3 regions of the Promicromonospora kroppenstedtii genome follow, and region 2 is predicted to be linked to each of the others. Evidence: predicted binding sites of a transcription regulator. Region 2 holds the regulator's gene; each other region holds the start of a gene.

Region 1 (5,579 bases), on a different contig from region 2:
CCAGTCGGTCGCGTCCCGGCGCCGGAGCGGGCGCAGCACGACAGTCCCCGACGGCGTGTCCTCACGCAGCGTCACCGGCCATGGCTTGGCCACCGTCCACCCCTTCACAAACTTACCTGTGGTGCCTTCCGGCACGTCCGATTTACTCGACGGCAACATCGTTCGCCCCCTGCCACGTCCCATGACGATTCCCCCGCTGGAGGAGGGTCTACCACGCTCGGTGGCCTGTGACCCGTCGAGCAGCCGCTCGGTCATGTTCTCGCCTTCTTCGTACGCTGTTCGTAACAATCCAGTCTCGGAGTCTTGGCACAATAGCGGTCATGAGCGGCATCTCTGTTCCGACGCCACAGCCCTACCCCGTGCAACCCGGGATGGAGACGGGCGACGCCAAGGAGGAGCTGCGTCGCGCGATCCGCGCCCAGCGTGGTCTCCGGTCCGTCCGACGCCGGGCGGAGGCCGCCGAGATGCTCGCCGACGTCATCGAGTCCATCCCCGAGGTGCGCGACGCCGGATGCGTCGCGGCGTACGCGGCCCGCAGCGCTGAACCCGGCATGCTGCCCCTCCTGGAGCGTCTCTCGGACCGTGGCGTCCGCGCGCTGCTCCCCGTGCTCGGGGCCGGCCTGGCCCGCGACTGGGCGGACTACACCGGCCCGGACGATCTGCTGGAGCGGGCGCCCGGACGGCCGCCCGAGCCCGGCGGCCCCGCGCTGGGCACCGACGCCGTCAAGCTGGCCGACGTCGTCCTGGCACCCGCCCTCGCCGTCGACACCCGCGGGGTGCGGCTCGGCCAGGGTGGCGGCTGGTACGACCGCGCGCTGACCCACCTGCGGCCGGGCGCGAAGGTCGTCGCCGTCGTCTTCCCCGAGGAGGTGTACGACGCCACGGACCACCCGCTTCCTCGCGAGGAGCACGACATCCTGGTCCACGCCGTCGCCACCACCACCGACTGGCGCTGGCTGGGCTGACCCGAAGCGCCACCGCCCCGCCGGCCGGGACGCCCCATCGGTCGAGCCGGTTCGCCGGTCGAGCTCGGCGAGACCTGGTGGGGCCTCGACGAGCTCGACCGACGGGGTGGCTCGCACGACGGATCGACTCGACCGACGGGGCGGCGTGACCGGCGACGCCCTAAGGCGTCAGGATCTGCTCGTCCTCGGCTGCTCCCTCGACGGCGTCCGTGGTGAACGGCCAGGGGAACGTCTCCCCCGCCGCCCAGGCGCCGAGCTGGTCGTCGTAGTGCGGCGATCCCGGGTGCGCCGACGCGCCGGTCACGACCACCCAGGTGGAGGCGTCCAGGTCGGCGAGGTCCACGACCATGCGCATCGACGGGCCGCTCGTCACGTCGAAGCTGCCGCTGGCGGCGTCGAAGGAGGTGGCGTTCACGATCGACGACCCACCGCCGACCTTGACCGGCGCCGGGTTCATGTACGCCGCGATCGGGGCCGGGATGCCGGGGCCGCCGAGCACCAGGTGCTCCAGCCGGAGCTGGTGCAGCGTGCCCCACTCCCAGTCGCTGGTGTCCTTGCCGATCTCGACGGTGAGATCCTGGCGGGCGCTGATCAGCGCCTGCGTCAGCACCTCGTCCCGGCTCTCGACGACGGACACCGTGGACTGGTCGTCCCAGAAGGGGTTGTCCGGTTCGCCGAGCATGCCCTGGATGACGGCGAGCCAGCGGCTGCCGCCGTCGGGCCACATGGCCTCGGGCAGCTCGTCGTGGAACGTGATCCGCAGCAGGTTGCGCCACGCTGCCGCGAAGTAGGCGGCGGCAGCGGAGTCGGCGTCCATGGACCTGTCCCAGTCGGCCAGGAGCGCCTGGCCGTCCGAGTCGTAGCCGGCGGGGAGGTCCACCTCGACCAGCACGGGCACCAGGACGTCGGCGAACCTGCTCCACTGGTCCATCTGGAACTCGGACATGTCGGCGGCCGTCAGCTTGCGGCCCTCCGCGATGCGGTCGCTGATCAAGGTCCGGATGCGCTCCGACCGGTACCCGTAGTCCCAGTCGCGACTGAGGAACGGCCCGTCGTTACCGGGCAGAACGGCCTGGTTGGCAGCGACGATGAAGCCTTCCTTCGGGTCCACCACGCCGGGCATCTGCGCCGGGTCCACGTAGCCGGTCCAGTCGTAGCGGGCGTCCCAGCCGGGTCGCGGCCAGGTGCCGTCCGACTCCACCGCGCCCGGGACGTTGGCGCGCACCGGGATCTTGCCCGGCGCCTGGTAGCCGATGTGCCCGTCCGTGGTGGCGAACACGATGTTCTGCGCCGGGACCTCGAACTTCGCGGCCGCCGCCTTCATGTCGGCGGGCGTCTTGGCGCGGTTCATCTCGAACACCGCGTCGGCGGTGTGCCCCGGCTGGAGCGCGGTCCACTGGAGCGAGATCTCGTACTGGGGGCGTTGCTCGGGGCCGATCTCGGTGGGCGCGTCGCGCACGGCGTCCATCTGCGTCTCGTCCATGACGGAGGAGATGATCGGGCCGTGCACGGTCCGCCGGACCTCGAGGTCGATGGGGCTGCCGCCGTCGACCCGGATCACCTCGGTCTCCGACTCCATCGGGACCCACTTGTTCGTGCCCCGCATGTACGTGTCGTTACGGACCCGCTCGATGAAGAAGTCGGTGACGTCGGCGCCCATGTTGGTCAGGCCCCAGGAGACGTCGGCGTTGTGGCCGATGATCACGCCGGGGAACCCGGAGAACGAGAACCCGGCGACGTCGTACGGGCACTCCGGGCCCACCTGGTTGCAGTGCAGACCGACCTGCGCCCAGATGCCGGGGGCCGCGAGCGCGAGGTGCGGGTCGTTGGCCAGCAGCGGCTTGCCCGACTTCGTGTACTGCCCCGAGACCACCCACGAGTTGGAGCCGGTGCCCTCACCACGCGCGATCTGCACGGGCACGGCGTCGAGCGCCTTCTGCGCCGACTCGAGGGCGTCGGCCAGGTGCGGGCTCTGGTAGACCTCCTGGGTGGCCGACGCCGTCTCGGTGCCGGCCGCGGCCGTCGACTGCGCGCCCGCCTCGGCGGCGTCGAGGATCGGTGCGTTGCCCGTGCCGGAGTACGCCGGGAACAGCTCGGCCACGCGCGACGCGTCGCCCAGCGTGCTGTAGGCCAGGGCACGGTCGAGCTCGTCGTCGTAGTTGCCGCGCAGGTCCCAGGCCATCGCCTTGAGCCACGCCAGCGAGTCGATCGGGCCCCACGGCTCGGGGTCGTTCACCTCGACGCTGACGTCGAGCACCGTGTACTCCACGGCGGTCTCGCCGGGGCTGCGGTCCGCGAGGTAGGCGTTGACGCCGTCCGCGTAGGCCTGGAGGTACTGCCGGGTCGTGTCGTCGAGGATGTTGAACTCCTCCTCGGCGACGTGCCGCCAGCCGAAGGTGCGCGTGACCATGTCGGCCTTGATCGCGTCCTCGTTGTTGCCGACGAGCTCGGCCAGGCGGCCCGCCGTCACGTGGCGGCGGTAGTCCATCTCGAAGAAGCGGTCCTGCGCGTGCACGTAACCCTGCGCGCGGAACAGGTCCTCGGCGGTGTCGGCGTAGATCTGCGGCACACCCTGGGCGTCGCGGCTCACCCGCACGTCCGAGCCCAGGCCCTCGACCTGGACCGACCCGGAGTACTCCGGCAGCGGACGGCGTCCGGTGAGCCATCCGAACGTCGTCACGGCGACCAGCGCCAGCACGACGACGACGGCTGTACCGACCAGGAACTGGCGGACGCGGGTGGTGCGAGTCCGACGGCGCTTGGCGGGCCGTGCACCGGCGGAGGGGACTTTTTCGACGGGCTCTACTGGCTCGGCGGGAGTGGTCGCGGACACGCAGTGGAGACTACCGTCCGCCCCAGGGCTTGGGTGAACGCGCAGGCGTGAACAGCCTCGGGAGATCCTGGGACTATCACCCGCCGCTCGACCGTTACTATTGGCACTCGGAAACCCCGAGTGCCAGGCCCCGGCCCTGTGAGCGTGCGACGCCCCGGCCGTCCTGACGTCCCAGAGGAGTGCACGTGCCCACCTATGCGTACCGGTGTGCCGACTGCGGCCACGCGTTCGACATCCACCAGGAGTTCACCGACGAGTCGCTGACCGTCTGCCCGGAGTGCCAGGGCAAGCTGCGCAAGGTGTTCAGCTCGGTGGGCGTCACGTTCAAGGGGTCGGGCTTCTACCGCACCGACTCGCGCAGCACCTCGACGAGCAGCACGGTGAAGGCCGCGACGTCGGAGTCGTCCTCGTCCTCCTCGTCGAGCGACTCCGGGTCGTCCTCGTCGAGCTCCTCCAGCTCGTCGAGCTCGACGAGCTCCTCGGGGTCGGCGTCCAGCGGCTCCAGCTCGTCGAAGGCTGCGTCGTCCTGACCTGATCCGCCGGCGTGCTGGGCTCACCCTCCGGGGCTCGGCAGTTGCCGCGCTCACGCCGGCGGCCCGGCATCAGCGGCGGCCGCGGGGCTGACGGCAACCTGCCGCATCCGGCCCGAGTAAGTCGTGCCGCGCACGGACCGGCACGCCTCACGTGACCACAGGCGTTCGAGCGCGACCACAGGCGGCTTTCTCCCGCTTTCGTGCACAGGTTGCCCGACGGCGGCCCCGTGCCCCCGGATCTGCTGCCTAGCGTCGGAGGCATGGGACTTCTCGACACTCTCGTCGCGCCGGCCGCGCGCCACGAGGCACCGCGCGGCACGGGCTCGCGCACGCCGTGGGGGCGGGCGGAGCCGCACGGCAGGCAGACACGACCGGGCCGGACGCCGCGGGCACGGCTCGCCGGGCTGGTGCCCCGGCCGGGCCGGCCCCGTTCACCGGGCCTCCGACGCGTGCGCCGCGTCCTGTGGCGCTGGCGCTTCGCCCTGGCCGCGGCACTGCTCGGGCTCGCCGCCGCGCTGGCGATACACCTCCTGCGCCCGCCGCCGCCCCCGACCGTCGACGTCGCCGTCACGGCCCGGCCTGTCGCGGCCGGAACCCAGCTCACCAGGGAAGACATCTCGGTGCGCGCCGTCGCCGCCGACCTGGCCCCGCCCGGCGCCCTGCACACTGCCCGCGCGCTGCTGGGCCGCGCCGCCGTCGTCGGGCTGCCCGCAGGCGCCCTGCTGCACACCACGCTCGTGTCCGACGACGGTGTCTCCGCCGCCGCTCCGCACGGCACGGTCGTGGTCCCGGTCCGCCTCGCCGACGGCGCCGTCGCCGCGCTGCTTCGTCCCGGGGACCGGGTCGACCTGCTGGCCGGGACGACGTCGGGCAGCGAACCGAGCGCCGAGCCCCGGTACCTCGCCCGCGCCGCGCTGGTGCTGCCTGTCCCCGCCGGCCGCGCGCCCAAGGAGTCCGGCGGGCTGCTCGGGTCGGTCCCGGAGGGCGAGGGATCCGTCACCCTGGTCGCGGTGCTGCCCGAGGACGCCCCGGACCTGTCGGCGGTCTCCGGGTGGGGATCGGTGACGGCGGTGCTGGTGCCGTCGTCGGGCCCGGCTCAAAGAACGGCCGATCAATGACGTGGTCCCTACGGCAGAATGCCGGGTCCGACATGCGCTGAACGGGATTTTCCACCACAATCTCGGTCGAGGTTCCGGCCCATGCCGACCCACACCAACTTGAGAGTCCCAGGGGGATCCATGCGCGACC
Region 2 (5,579 bases):
CATCTCGTCGCGGTCGCCCTTGGCGAGGGCCTGGACGAGCGTCACGACGACGTCGGGCACGGGCTCGACGTCGGCGTGCTCGACCCGCAGGTGCACCTCGGCGCCGTGCACCGCCTCGACGACGGTCCGCAGGCGCACCCCGGCGCCGTCGACGACGTCGATGCGCTCCCCCGGGCCCCGGCGCTGGACCACGCCGGCGTGCCGCCCCTCGGCGCCGTCGAGCACGTACACCGACCCGGCGGCGTACTCCGACAGCGGATGGGCGGCCGACGCCTCGGCGAGAAAAACTGGCGCGCTCATGGGCGGCGGGTCAGCGGCCGCTGAGCTTGTCGCGCAGGCGCGAGAACACGCCGCCCTGGACGGTGGCGAGCCGCGGCTCGGGCCGCTCCTCGCCGCGCAGGGCCGCGAGCTGCTGCATCAGGGCCGTCTGCTCCTCGTCCAGGTGGGTGGGCACCTGGACCTCGATGTGCACGTTGAGGTCGCCGCGCCCGTTGGAGTGCAGGTGACCGACGCCGAGGCCCTTGAGGGTCATGACCTGGCCCGGCTGCGTGCCGGGGCGCAGGTCGATCTCCTGCAGGCCGTCCAGGGTGTCGAGCTCCAGCACGGTGCCGAGGGCGGCCGCCGTCATCGGCACCTGGAGGGTGCAGTGCAGCTCGTCGCCGCGCCGCACGAACGTGTCGTGGGCGCGCTCGCGGATCTCGACGTACAGGTCGCCGGCGGGGCCGCCACCGGGGCCCACCTCCCCCTGCGCGGAGAGCTTGATGCGCGTGCCGGTGTCGACGCCCGCGGGCACGTTCACCGAGACGGTGCGGCGCGAGCGCACGCGGCCCTCGCCGGAGCAGTCGGTGCACGGCTCCGGGATGACGGTGCCGAAACCGCCGCACGCGGAGCAGGGCTGGTTGGTCATGACCTGGCCGAGGAACGAGCGGGCGACCCGCTGCACCGAGCCGCGGCCCTGGCAGACGTCACAGGTGCGGGCGTGGGTGCCCGGCCGCGCGCCGTCGCCGCCACAGGTGTTGCAGACCACCGCGGTGTCGACCTGGATCTCGCGCTTGGCGCCGAACACGGCCTCGGCGAGGTCGAGATCGAGGCGCACGAGCGCGTCGTTGCCGCGGCGAGCACGCGGGACCGGTCCGGTCGGCTGTCCGCCGCCGAAGAACGTCTCGAAGATGTCCTGGAACCCGAACCCGGCGCCGAACCCGCCGCCCGCACCGCCACCGGGCGAGGTCGGGTCGACACCCATGTCGTACTGCTGGCGCTTGTCGGGGTTGGAGAGCACCTCGTACGCGCGCGCGACGTCCTTGAACCGGTCCTCACCGGCGTCTCCGGCCACGTCCGGGTGCAGCTCACGGGCCAGCTTGCGGTATGCCTTCTTGATCTGCTCGGGCGAGGCGTCGCGCGGAACACCGAGAATCTCGTAGTAGTCGGTCACAGGTCTCTCTTCGTGATGAGGTGAGTAGTCAGCTGGGCAGGACTCGCGACAGGTAGCGCGCGACGGCGCGCACCGCGGCGATGGTGCCCGGATAGTCCATACGGGTGGGGCCGATAGAGCTCAGGATCGCGACGGTGTCACCGTCGGAAGAGCCGTAGCCGGAGGTGACGACGGAGGTCTCCGCCAGTCCCGCCAGCCGGTTCTCGTGGCCGATGCTCACCGCCACCCCGGCGTCGTCGGTCATGTCGGTGAGAAGGCCGAGCAGGACGACCTGCTCCTCCAGGGCCTCCAGGACGGGCCGCAGCCCCTGCTCGAACCGCATGCCCGACCGCGCCAGGTTGGCCTGGCCGGTCAGCACGATCCGCTCCTCGCTCTCCTCGCCCAGCGCGGTGGTGACCACCTCGGCCACGGCGGTCGCCAGCGGGCGGTGCTCGGGCGGCATGGCCTCCGCGACGTCGGCGAAGGCGTCACCGATGTCGGCGAGCCGGCGACCGGCCGTCGCGGCGTTGAGCCGGGCACGCAGCTCGCCCAGCGTGCCGTCGTCGAGGTCGACCGGCACGTCGAGGAAGCGCTGCTCCACCCGGCCCGTGTCCGTGATGACGACCACCAGGAGCCGGCCCTCGGCCGTGGGCACGAGCTCCAGGTGCCGCAGCCCGGAGCGGCGCAGGGAGGGGTACTGCACCACGGCGACCTGGCCCGTCAACTGGGCGATGAGCCGCCCGGCGCGTGCCACGACGTCGTCCAGGTCGACCGCCTCGGACAGGAAGGTCTCGATGGCGCGCTTCTGCGGGACGGTCAGCGGGCGCACCTCGGCGAGCTGGTCCACGAACAGGCGGTAGCCCTTGTCGGTGGGGATGCGCCCCGCCGAGGTGTGCGGCTGGGCGATGAGCCCTGCCTCCTCGAGGGCGGCCATGTCGTTGCGCACCGTGGCCGGGGAGACCCCGAGCTGGTGCCGCTCCGTGAGGATGCGCGAACCGACGGGCTCACGCGTGCGGACATAGTCCTCCACGATCGCCCGCAGGACATCGAGTCTGCGTTCCTCGCTCACCGCGCTCACCTCCGTCCCCAGGTAGAACGTCCGGGACGTGCACCCGGGTTCCGGCCCGTTCTCCGACACTGCCGTCCAGCACTCTCACCAACCGAGTGCCAATCTTACGCGGCGCGCACGAGCGGCTGGGTCCCCGACCCGCCGCAGGCCGGCCACGACCCCGCGAGCCGCCCGGACGCACCGCGGAAAACCCGCCCCTGACCTGCGGTTCCTACCCGTTCGCCGAGGGCTGACCGGTCGAGCATAGGGCGATGCCTTAGACGTGCCCAGCCCCGGACACGGACCCGCCACGAAAGATGCGGCGACCGCCCGATCCGCGCGACGTACCTCACAGACCAACCTGGAATCACCGCCGGCGAGGGGCCGACGGTGACACCAGGAGGAACCACCATGTTCGGTTTTTCGGACTACGCCGACTACCGCCGCGGCGAGCGCGAGATGGACGACCGCAACGAGCGCGCCCGCAAGGCCCGCGAGCAGCAGGACCTCGCCCGCCGTCAGGCCGCCGCCCGGCGCACGGCCGAGCGCGCGGACCGCGGCAGGGCGGCCGACGCCGTCCGGCCGCGCGTCGCCTGACCCGCGCAGGGACGGCGACCGTGCCGGGCAGCGAGCAGGCCGACGGAAAAGGACACAACGACCACGGACCGGCATGGGACGATGAGCCCATGCCGGTCCCCCGTGCCCGCCTGGTGGGCCGAGCCCTCGAGCTCGGCGCGCTCGAGACCGCGCTCGCCGCCGTCCGCTCGGGAGACAGCCGCAGCGTCGTCGTCGCGGGCGAGGCCGGGATCGGCAAGACGCGCCTGCTCGACGAGCTCGTGTCGCGCGCCGACGACGTCACCGTCGTCACCGGGCAGTGCGCCGACGAGGGCTCCGGTCCGCTCCCGTACGCGGCCCTGGTCGGACTCCTTAACGGCGTCGTCCGGACGACGGGCCACGAAGCCGTCGTCGCCGCGGCCGGACCCTCGGCCGGCGCCCTGTCCGTGCTCGCTCCCCAGCTCGTCGCACCGACACCCGACGCCGGCGCCGACCGCATCCCCGAGGTCCTCACCGACCTGCTCGCCGGGCTCGCGCACGAGCGCCCCGTGATCGTCGTCATCGAGGACCTGCACTGGTCCGACGACGTCACCCGCGCCGTCGCCCTCCGGCTCGCCCGCACCGCGCCGCCGGGCCTGCTCCTGCTGCTCACCTACCGCAGCGACGACGTCGGCCGAGCGCACCCCCTGCGCGTCGTCCTCGCCGAGCTCGACCGCGCCCGGCTCACGACCCGCCTCGAGCTGACGCGCCTGGGCGAGGCCGAGGTCCACGAGATGGCACAGGACCTGCTCGACGTCGGCCTCGACGCCGAGCAGCTCGCCGACCTGGCGGACCGCAGCGAGGGCGTGCCCTTCTACGTCGAGGAGCTGGTCGGCTTCCTGGGCACCGACCTGCCCGACTCCCTGCGCGACATCCTCCTGCTGCGGTACTGGAACCTGAGCCAGGAGGCGCGGTCGCTGTGCCGCGTGGTCGCCGCCGCCGGCCCGCGCGTCTGGTACGACGTGCTCGACGACGTCCTGGCCGACCCCTCGACAGGTCCCGGCCGGCGCGCCCCGCACGCGGCCGCCGACGCCGAGGAGTCCGTCCGCGAGGCGGTCGACGCCCAGGTGCTGGTGGTCACCGAGGTCGGGTACGCCTTCCGGCACGCACTGGTCCAGGAGGCCGTGTACGCCGAGCTGCTCCCCGGCGAGCGGCACCGCCTGCACGCCGCCTACGCGCGAGCCCTGGAGCAGGCCCTCGTCCGGCGCGCCCACTCGGTGGCGAAGCTGTCCCGCATCGCCGACCACTGGTGGCGCGCCGGGATGCTCGACAAGGCGCTCGCGGCGGCCGTCGAGGGGCACCGGGCCGCGGTCGCCGGCGCGGCGTCGTCCACCGCGGTCACCCTGGGTGAGCGCGCCATGGAGCTCTGGGACCAGGTGCCCGACGCCGAGGCCGTGGCCGGCTTGCCGCACCATGAGCTGCTCCGCACGGTCGCCGAGTCGCTGCGCGGCGCCACCCGGACCACCCGGGCCCTGGCCGTGGCGCACGAGGCGGTCGACGAGTGGCCCGCCGACGACCCGGCGGGGCTCGCCGGCATGCTCTCCGACGCGGCGCTCATCGCGGGCCACGCCGGCTCGGACGAGGGGCCCGAGCTCATCGAACGCGCCCTGGCGCTCGTCGAGCCCGGCCGGGACGACGACGTGCGCGGTCTGCTCCTGATGCTGCGGGCACGCCGCGCGATGCTCGGCGGCCGGCCCCACGAGGCGATCGAGGCCGCGACGGCCGCCCACGACGCCGCCCGTGCGGCCGGCAACGCCGAGGTCGTGTCCGTCACGCTGAACCTACGGGGTGTGAGCCGGGTCCAGCTCGGCGACGCCGGCGGCTTCGCGGAGATCGACGCCGGCCGCGCGGCGGCCGGGGACGCCTGGCACGGGCTGAGCCGGTACTACGTCAACGGGTCGGACGCCCGGCTCGTCGTGGGCGACTGGACCCGGGCGGCGGAGATCGCCCGGGAGGGAATGGGCGCCGCGCGCCGACACGGCTCGTCCGACTCGACCCGGCTCATGATCGAGGGCAACCTCGCCGAGGCGCAGATCGGGCGTGGCGACTGGGCCGAGGCGTCCGCCTGGTACGAGCGGGCGATCCCGCCGATCCACGACAGCGTGTACTCCGTCTACCTCAGCGAGCGCCGGGTCTGGCTCATGATGTGGCAGGGGCGCGTCGAACAGGCGCAGGCCGAGGCACGCCGCAGGGCCACGAGCTGGGAGCAGTTCGGGCGCCTGGAGGAGCAGATCAGGTCGCGCACCAGCGTGACGCTGGCGGAGCTCGCGCTGCTGCGCGACGAGCCGGCCGAGGCCCTGGAGCGCATGGCGGTGGTGGTCGCCCCGGACCACCCGCGTATGCCGGCCTACGACCTGCAGCAGCTCGCCGTCGCCGCGCGGGCGATCACGCGGCTGTGCGCGGCCGGACAGGACGTGACCGACGCTCCCTACCGGACGGCCCTTGCCGAGTGCGCGCACTGGCCGACGTTCCCGCTGTGGTCGGCGCTGTTCGAGGCAGAGCTCGGCACCGGCCCGTGGGCCGCCG
Region 3 (5,579 bases), on a different contig from region 2:
GTCCTTCTCGGTGCAGCCGGACGTGCGCCCGGTGCCGCGGTCGCTCGTCAACATCTACAAGGAGCTGCAGGACGACCTCGGCCTGCCCATCCCGGGCAACGGCGACCTGCGGCCCTGGGCCGACCAGGGTGTGATGCTGCTGAACAGGACGCTCACCTGCCGCCCCGGCTCGTCGGACTCGCACGCGGGCAAGGGCTGGGAGGAGGTCACGGAGGCCGCCATCCGCGCGCTCGTGGCTCGCGGCGGCCCGCTCGTCGCGATCCTGTGGGGCGCCAAGGCGCGCAACCTCAAGGCGTGGCTCGGGGACGTCCCCGTGGTCGAGAGCGCGCACCCGTCGCCCCTGTCGGCGCGCAGCGGCTTCTTCGGGTCCAAGCCCTTCTCGCGGGCCAACGCGCTTCTCGAGCAGCAGGGCGCCCAGCCGGTCGACTGGCGTCTGCCGTAAGGGCGCGGCCCAGCCTTGGCGCCGGCGGAACGCCGGCGTGGACGACGTGAGTAAGGACTCAGGTGGACGACAGGAACATGCTCCCGGGCTACGGCGAGCAGATCGGCGAGACGCTGGTCGCGCACGTGGAGGCACCCGCTCCCGAGGCCGCGGGCGCCGACCAGGGCCTTTCGGACCGGGACCGCGAGATCCTCGCGTTCGAACGCCAGTGGTGGAAGTACGCCGGCGCCAAGGAGGAGGCGGCGCGTGAGCTGTTCGGGCTCACGGCCACGCGCTACTACCAGGTTCTCAATACGCTGATCGACTCCCCGGCGGCGCTGGAGCACGACCCGATGCTGGTCAAGCGCCTGCGCAGGCTCCGCTCGACCCGGCAGCGAGCACGCCCAGCACGGCGGTTGGCGGATGAGAACCACTGAGAAGGCACCGTTCTGTCACAACAACCCGCTACTCTCTCTGCCGTGACGAAGAGTGGCTACCCCTACCCGCCCGACGAGTTCGACGTCGCTGTCCCCGGGGGCGCACCAGTGGGTGTGCACCGTGCGCCGCGCAGCGGCTGGAGCTCGGCCTGGCCGTTCCTGCTGGTCGCCGTAGTCTGCGCCGCCGTGGCGTGGGGTGGCATCACGCTGCTGTCCGGGGACGGTGGTGGCGCCGAGGCATCGGGCGACCCGTCAACCTCGGCCTCCGCGCCGGCCTCCCCGTCAGCCTCCGCGTCGGGTGAATCCTCGGGTGAACCTTCGGGCGAGCCCAGTGGGGAGCCGTCCGGCGAGTCTTCCGAGGAGGCGCCTTCGTCGGTGACCGGCGACCCGGCAAAGGCGGACCTGACCGCAGGGGTGCAGGTGCTCAACTCGGGCGGGCCCACCGGCGCCGCCGGGACCGCCGCGGAGACGATCATCGCAGCCGGCTTCACCGGCACCGTCGACGCCGCCGACGACACAGCGGGCCTCGGCCAGGGCTACACGGAGACGACGGTGCTGTACGGCGCGACGCGCGCGGACACCGCCGCGGCCGTCGCGCAGGCGATCGGCGCGACGTCCGCCATCGAGTCGGCAGAGGTCACGTCGTCGCCGTACGCGGTCATCGTCATCATCAAGTAACGCGTCGGTTGATGTTGCCAACCGGTACCACCAGCCTGATATTCGCTTCCCTGGCTATCTCCGTAGCCCTCTGACCTGCACGTTCGCCATGCGCTTAATGCCACATACCGGGCATAGAGGGTTCCCTGGTGTGAGACGGACCACTAGGCTCGAACCACCACGGGTCGACCGCATGGCCCGTGCAGAGGTACAAGGAGAACTACGCATGGCCCAGGGCACCGTCAAGTGGTTCAACGCCGAGAAGGGGTATGGCTTCATCACCCCGACTGCCGGCGGCCAGGACCTTTTTGTTCACTACAGTGCGATCCAGAGTGACGGCTACCGGTCCCTCGACGAGGGTCAGGAAGTCGAGTACGAGGTGGGGCAGGGACAGAAGGGTCCGCAGGCAGAGCAGGTTCGTCCGCTCTGATTCGATGGGACGACGGGTGGGACAGGCCCACCCGTCGCCCGCCACCCCCCTCGATGGATGCTGGGACCCAGACCCCGGCGTCCGCACTGGACGGTCGATGACGACTGGTACCGCACGATGTCGGACGACGATGCCCGACGCCATCGAGCAGCCGCCCGTACCGCGGCTGCTCGCTCTGGTTCCCGCCCGGCACCCCCAGCCCAGCGAGCACCATGATTCGATGGGTCGGTGACGCTCCTCGACGCCGTAGTGGTGGGCTCCGGCCCGAACGGGCTGGCAGCCGCGGTGACGCTCGCGCGCGCCGGGCTCGGGGTCCGGGTCCTGGAGGCCCAGCCGACGGCCGGCGGAGGCGCGCGCACGCTCCCCGTCCCCGAGCTCGCCGACGACCTCGTCTTCGACCTCTGCTCCGCCGTGCACCCCATGGCGTGGGCCTCGCCGTTCTTCCGTGCCTTCGACCTGGGCGCGCACGGTGTGGAGCTCGTCGCGCCCGAGATCGCCTACGCCCAGCCGCTCGGCGGCGGGCGCGCAGGCCTCGCCTTCCGTGACCTCGACCGGACGGCGGACGGCCTGGGGCCGGACGGCGACGCGTGGCGCGACCTGATCGCACCCCTCGCCGACAGCTGGCGCGAGGTCACCGCGCTCGCGCTCGGGGACAAGCGGACCGTGCGCGGCATGCTGGAGGGCGTGCGCGGCGGGCCGGCGTCGTCGGCGTGGGGCGCCGCCTCGGCGGTGCGTCCCGGTCTGCGGTTCGGCGCCGCGCTCCTGGAGCAGGGCGGCCCGCGCTGGGACCGGCGGTTCCTCACCGAGGAGGCCAAGGCGCTGCTCACCGGCGTCGCGGCGCACGCGATCACACCACTCCCGTCGTACGCGGGCGCGGGCACGGCTCTGCTCCTGGCGGCCCTCGCGCACGCCGACGGCGGCTGGGCCGTCCCGGTGGGCGGCTCACAGGCGGTTACCGACGCCCTCGTCCGTGACCTGGAGGCGCACGGTGGCACCATCGAGACCGGGCGGGCCGTCGAGGACTGGCACGACCTGCCGCCTGCCCGCGCCGTCCTCTTCGACACCACCCCGCGGGCCGTGCTGTCGATCATGGGCGACCGGATCAGCGTGCCGCGACGGGCCGCCCTGCGCCGGTTCCGCTACGGCAACGCGGCCGCCAAGGTCGACTTCGTGCTGTCGGAGCCCGTGCCCTGGACGGTGCCGGACGTCGGGCGCGCGTCGACCGTGCACGTCGGAGGTACCCGCGCCGAGATGGTCATCGCGGAGGACGCCGTCGCGAACGGGACGCACCCCGACCGGCCGATGGTCCTGCTCAGCGACCCGGGCGTCGCCGACCCGGGGCGCGTGCGCGGCAACAGGCGGCCGCTGTGGACCTACGCCCACGTGCCCGCCGGCTCGACGCAGGACCTCACCGAGGCGGTCACCCGGCAGATCGAGCGGTTCGCGCCAGGTTTCCGCGACGTCGTCGTCGGCTCGCGGTGCATACCGGCCAGCCACATGGAGCTGCACAACGCGAACTACCCGGGCGGTGACATCTCCTCGGGGGCCGCCAGCATCTGGCAGATGTTCGCCCGGCCGACCCCGGCGCCCGACCCGTACCAGCTGGCCGAGGGTGTGTACCTCTGCTCGGCGTCGACCCCGCCCGGACCGGGCGTGCACGGCATGGGCGGGTGGCACGCGGCGCGCCGGGCGCTGCTGCGGGAGTTCGACATCCGGCACGTCCTGGGGCTGGCGCCCGCGTAGGGCCCGCGTTCGCCCCCGGAGTACGCGCCTTGCACTCTCATGGTCCGAGTGCCAATAATGTCTTAGCACTCTCCGTTGGAGAGTGACAGCAGGGTCGAATGGTGAGGCCTCCTGCCGTGGCGAGACGTGATCGCTCCGGCGGTGGCCGTCCGTCGCGGGCACCGGCCGGCCTGGACAAGCCACCAGCGGAGGATTCATCCCCATGGCCAAGATCATCGCCTTCGACGAGGAAGCTCGTCGGAGCATGGAGCGCGGGCTCAACCAGCTCGCCGACACCGTGAAGGTCACGCTCGGCCCGAAGGGCCGCAACGTCGTTCTGGACAAGAAGTGGGGCGCCCCCACGATCACGAACGACGGTGTCTCCATCGCCAAGGAGATCGAGCTCGACGACCCGTACGAGAAGATCGGTGCGGAGCTCGTCAAGGAGGTCGCCAAGAAGACGGACGACGTCGCGGGTGACGGCACCACCACCGCCACCGTGCTCGCCCAGGCGCTCGTCAAGGAGGGCCTGCGTGTCGTTGCCGCCGGCGCCAACCCGATCGCCGTCAAGCGCGGCATCGAGAAGGCCGTCGAGGCCGTCACCGAGCAGCTGCTGAACGCTGCCAAGGAGATCGAGACCAAGGAAGAGATCGCTGCCACGGCCGCCATCTCGGCCGGCGACCCGGCGATCGGCGAGCTCATCGCCGAGGCCCTCGACAAGGTGGGCAAGGAAGGCGTCATCACCGTCGAGGAGTCGAACACCTTCGGCCTCGAGCTCGAGCTCACCGAGGGCATGCGCTTCGACAAGGGCTTCCTCGCCCGCTACTTCGAGACGGACCCCGAGCGCCAGGAGGCCGTGCTCGAGGACCCGTACGTCCTGATCGTCGAGTCGAAGATCTCGAACGTCAAGGACATGCTGCCGCTGCTCGACCAGGTCATGAAGTCGGGCAAGTCGCTCCTCATCATCGCCGAGGACGTCGAGGGCGAGGCCCTGGCGACCCTGGTGCTGAACAAGATCCGTGGCACCTTCAAGTCCGTCGCCGTCAAGGCCCCGGGCTTCGGCGACCGCCGCAAGGCCATGCTGCAGGACATCGCGATCCTCACCGGCGGCCAGGTCATCACCGAGACGGTGGGCCTCAAGCTGGAGAACGCGACGCTCGAGGAGCTCGGCCAGGCGCGCAAGGTCGTCGTCACCAAGGACGAGACCACGATCGTCGAGGGTGCCGGCGACGCCGACCTCATCGCCGGTCGCGTGAACCAGATCCGCAGCGAGATCGACAAGTCCGACTCGGACTACGACCGCGAGAAGCTGCAGGAGCGCCTCGCCAAGCTGGCCGGCGGCGTCGCCGTCATCAAGGCCGGTGCGGCCACCGAGGTGGAGCTCAAGGAGCGCAAGCACCGCATCGAGGACGCCGTTCGCAACGCGAAGGCCGCCGTCGAGGAGGGCATCGTCGCCGGTGGTGGCGTGGCCCTCATCCAGGCCGGCGCCGTCGCGTTCCCGAAGCTGGAGCTCGAGGGCGACGAGGCGATCGGCGCCACGATCGTGCGTGCCGCGATCGACGCCCCGCTCAAGCAGATCGCCATCAACGCCGGCCTCGAGGGCGGCGTCGTGGCGGAGAAGGTGCGCAACCTTCCCTCCGGTCAGGGCCTGAACGCCGCGACCGGCGTCTACGAGGACCTGCTCGCCGCGGGCGTCAACGACCCGGTCAAGGTGACCCGCTCGGCGCTGCAGAACGCTGCGTCGATCGCCGCGCTGTTCCTCACCACCGAGGCCGTCGTCGCCGACAAGCCGGAGCCCGTTGGCGCCCCGGCCGGCGACCCGTCCGGTGGCATGGGCGGCATGGACTTCTGAGTCCGGCCTGACCCCCTCGGGCTCCGGCCCGGGAATCTGTCCGACGCCGGTCGGTCAACC

What was found. Region 2 encodes HrcA, which represses chaperone genes, less so after heat shock. Its sites were predicted from a motif close to TTNGCACTCGNNNNNNNCGAGTGCNAA; they were not measured.
Region 1: the regulator HrcA is predicted to act here: its motif matches at 3,899-3,925, upstream of ACH47X_RS13360 (FmdB family zinc ribbon protein).
Region 3: the regulator HrcA is predicted to act here: its motif matches at 3,717-3,743, upstream of groL (chaperonin GroEL).

The regions. Positions count from the first base shown of each region.
Region 1 is NZ_JBIRYI010000007.1:231,684-237,262, forward strand. Features, by position in the region: gene ACH47X_RS13345 (GNAT family N-acetyltransferase) at 1-93, opposite strand, end outside; gene ACH47X_RS13350 (5-formyltetrahydrofolate cyclo-ligase) at 321-965, shown strand; gene ACH47X_RS13355 (penicillin acylase family protein) at 1,126-3,663, opposite strand; gene ACH47X_RS13360 (FmdB family zinc ribbon protein) at 3,984-4,328, shown strand; gene ACH47X_RS13365 (SAF domain-containing protein) at 4,592-5,449, shown strand; gene mscL (large conductance mechanosensitive channel protein MscL) at 5,570-5,579, shown strand, end outside.
Region 2 is NZ_JBIRYI010000014.1:43,015-48,593, reverse strand. Features, by position in the region: gene ACH47X_RS20820 (16S rRNA (uracil(1498)-N(3))-methyltransferase) at 1-300, opposite strand, end outside; gene dnaJ (molecular chaperone DnaJ) at 311-1,432, opposite strand; gene hrcA (heat-inducible transcriptional repressor HrcA) at 1,461-2,480, opposite strand; gene ACH47X_RS20805 (hypothetical protein) at 2,871-3,056, shown strand; gene ACH47X_RS20800 (ATP-binding protein) at 3,146-5,579, shown strand, end outside.
Region 3 is NZ_JBIRYI010000007.1:321,477-327,055, reverse strand. Features, by position in the region: gene ACH47X_RS13765 (uracil-DNA glycosylase) at 1-442, shown strand, start outside; gene ACH47X_RS13760 (DUF3263 domain-containing protein) at 505-858, shown strand; gene ACH47X_RS13755 (LytR C-terminal domain-containing protein) at 901-1,536, shown strand; gene ACH47X_RS13750 (cold-shock protein) at 1,742-1,945, shown strand; gene ACH47X_RS13745 (phytoene desaturase family protein) at 2,174-3,688, shown strand; gene groL (chaperonin GroEL) at 3,891-5,519, shown strand.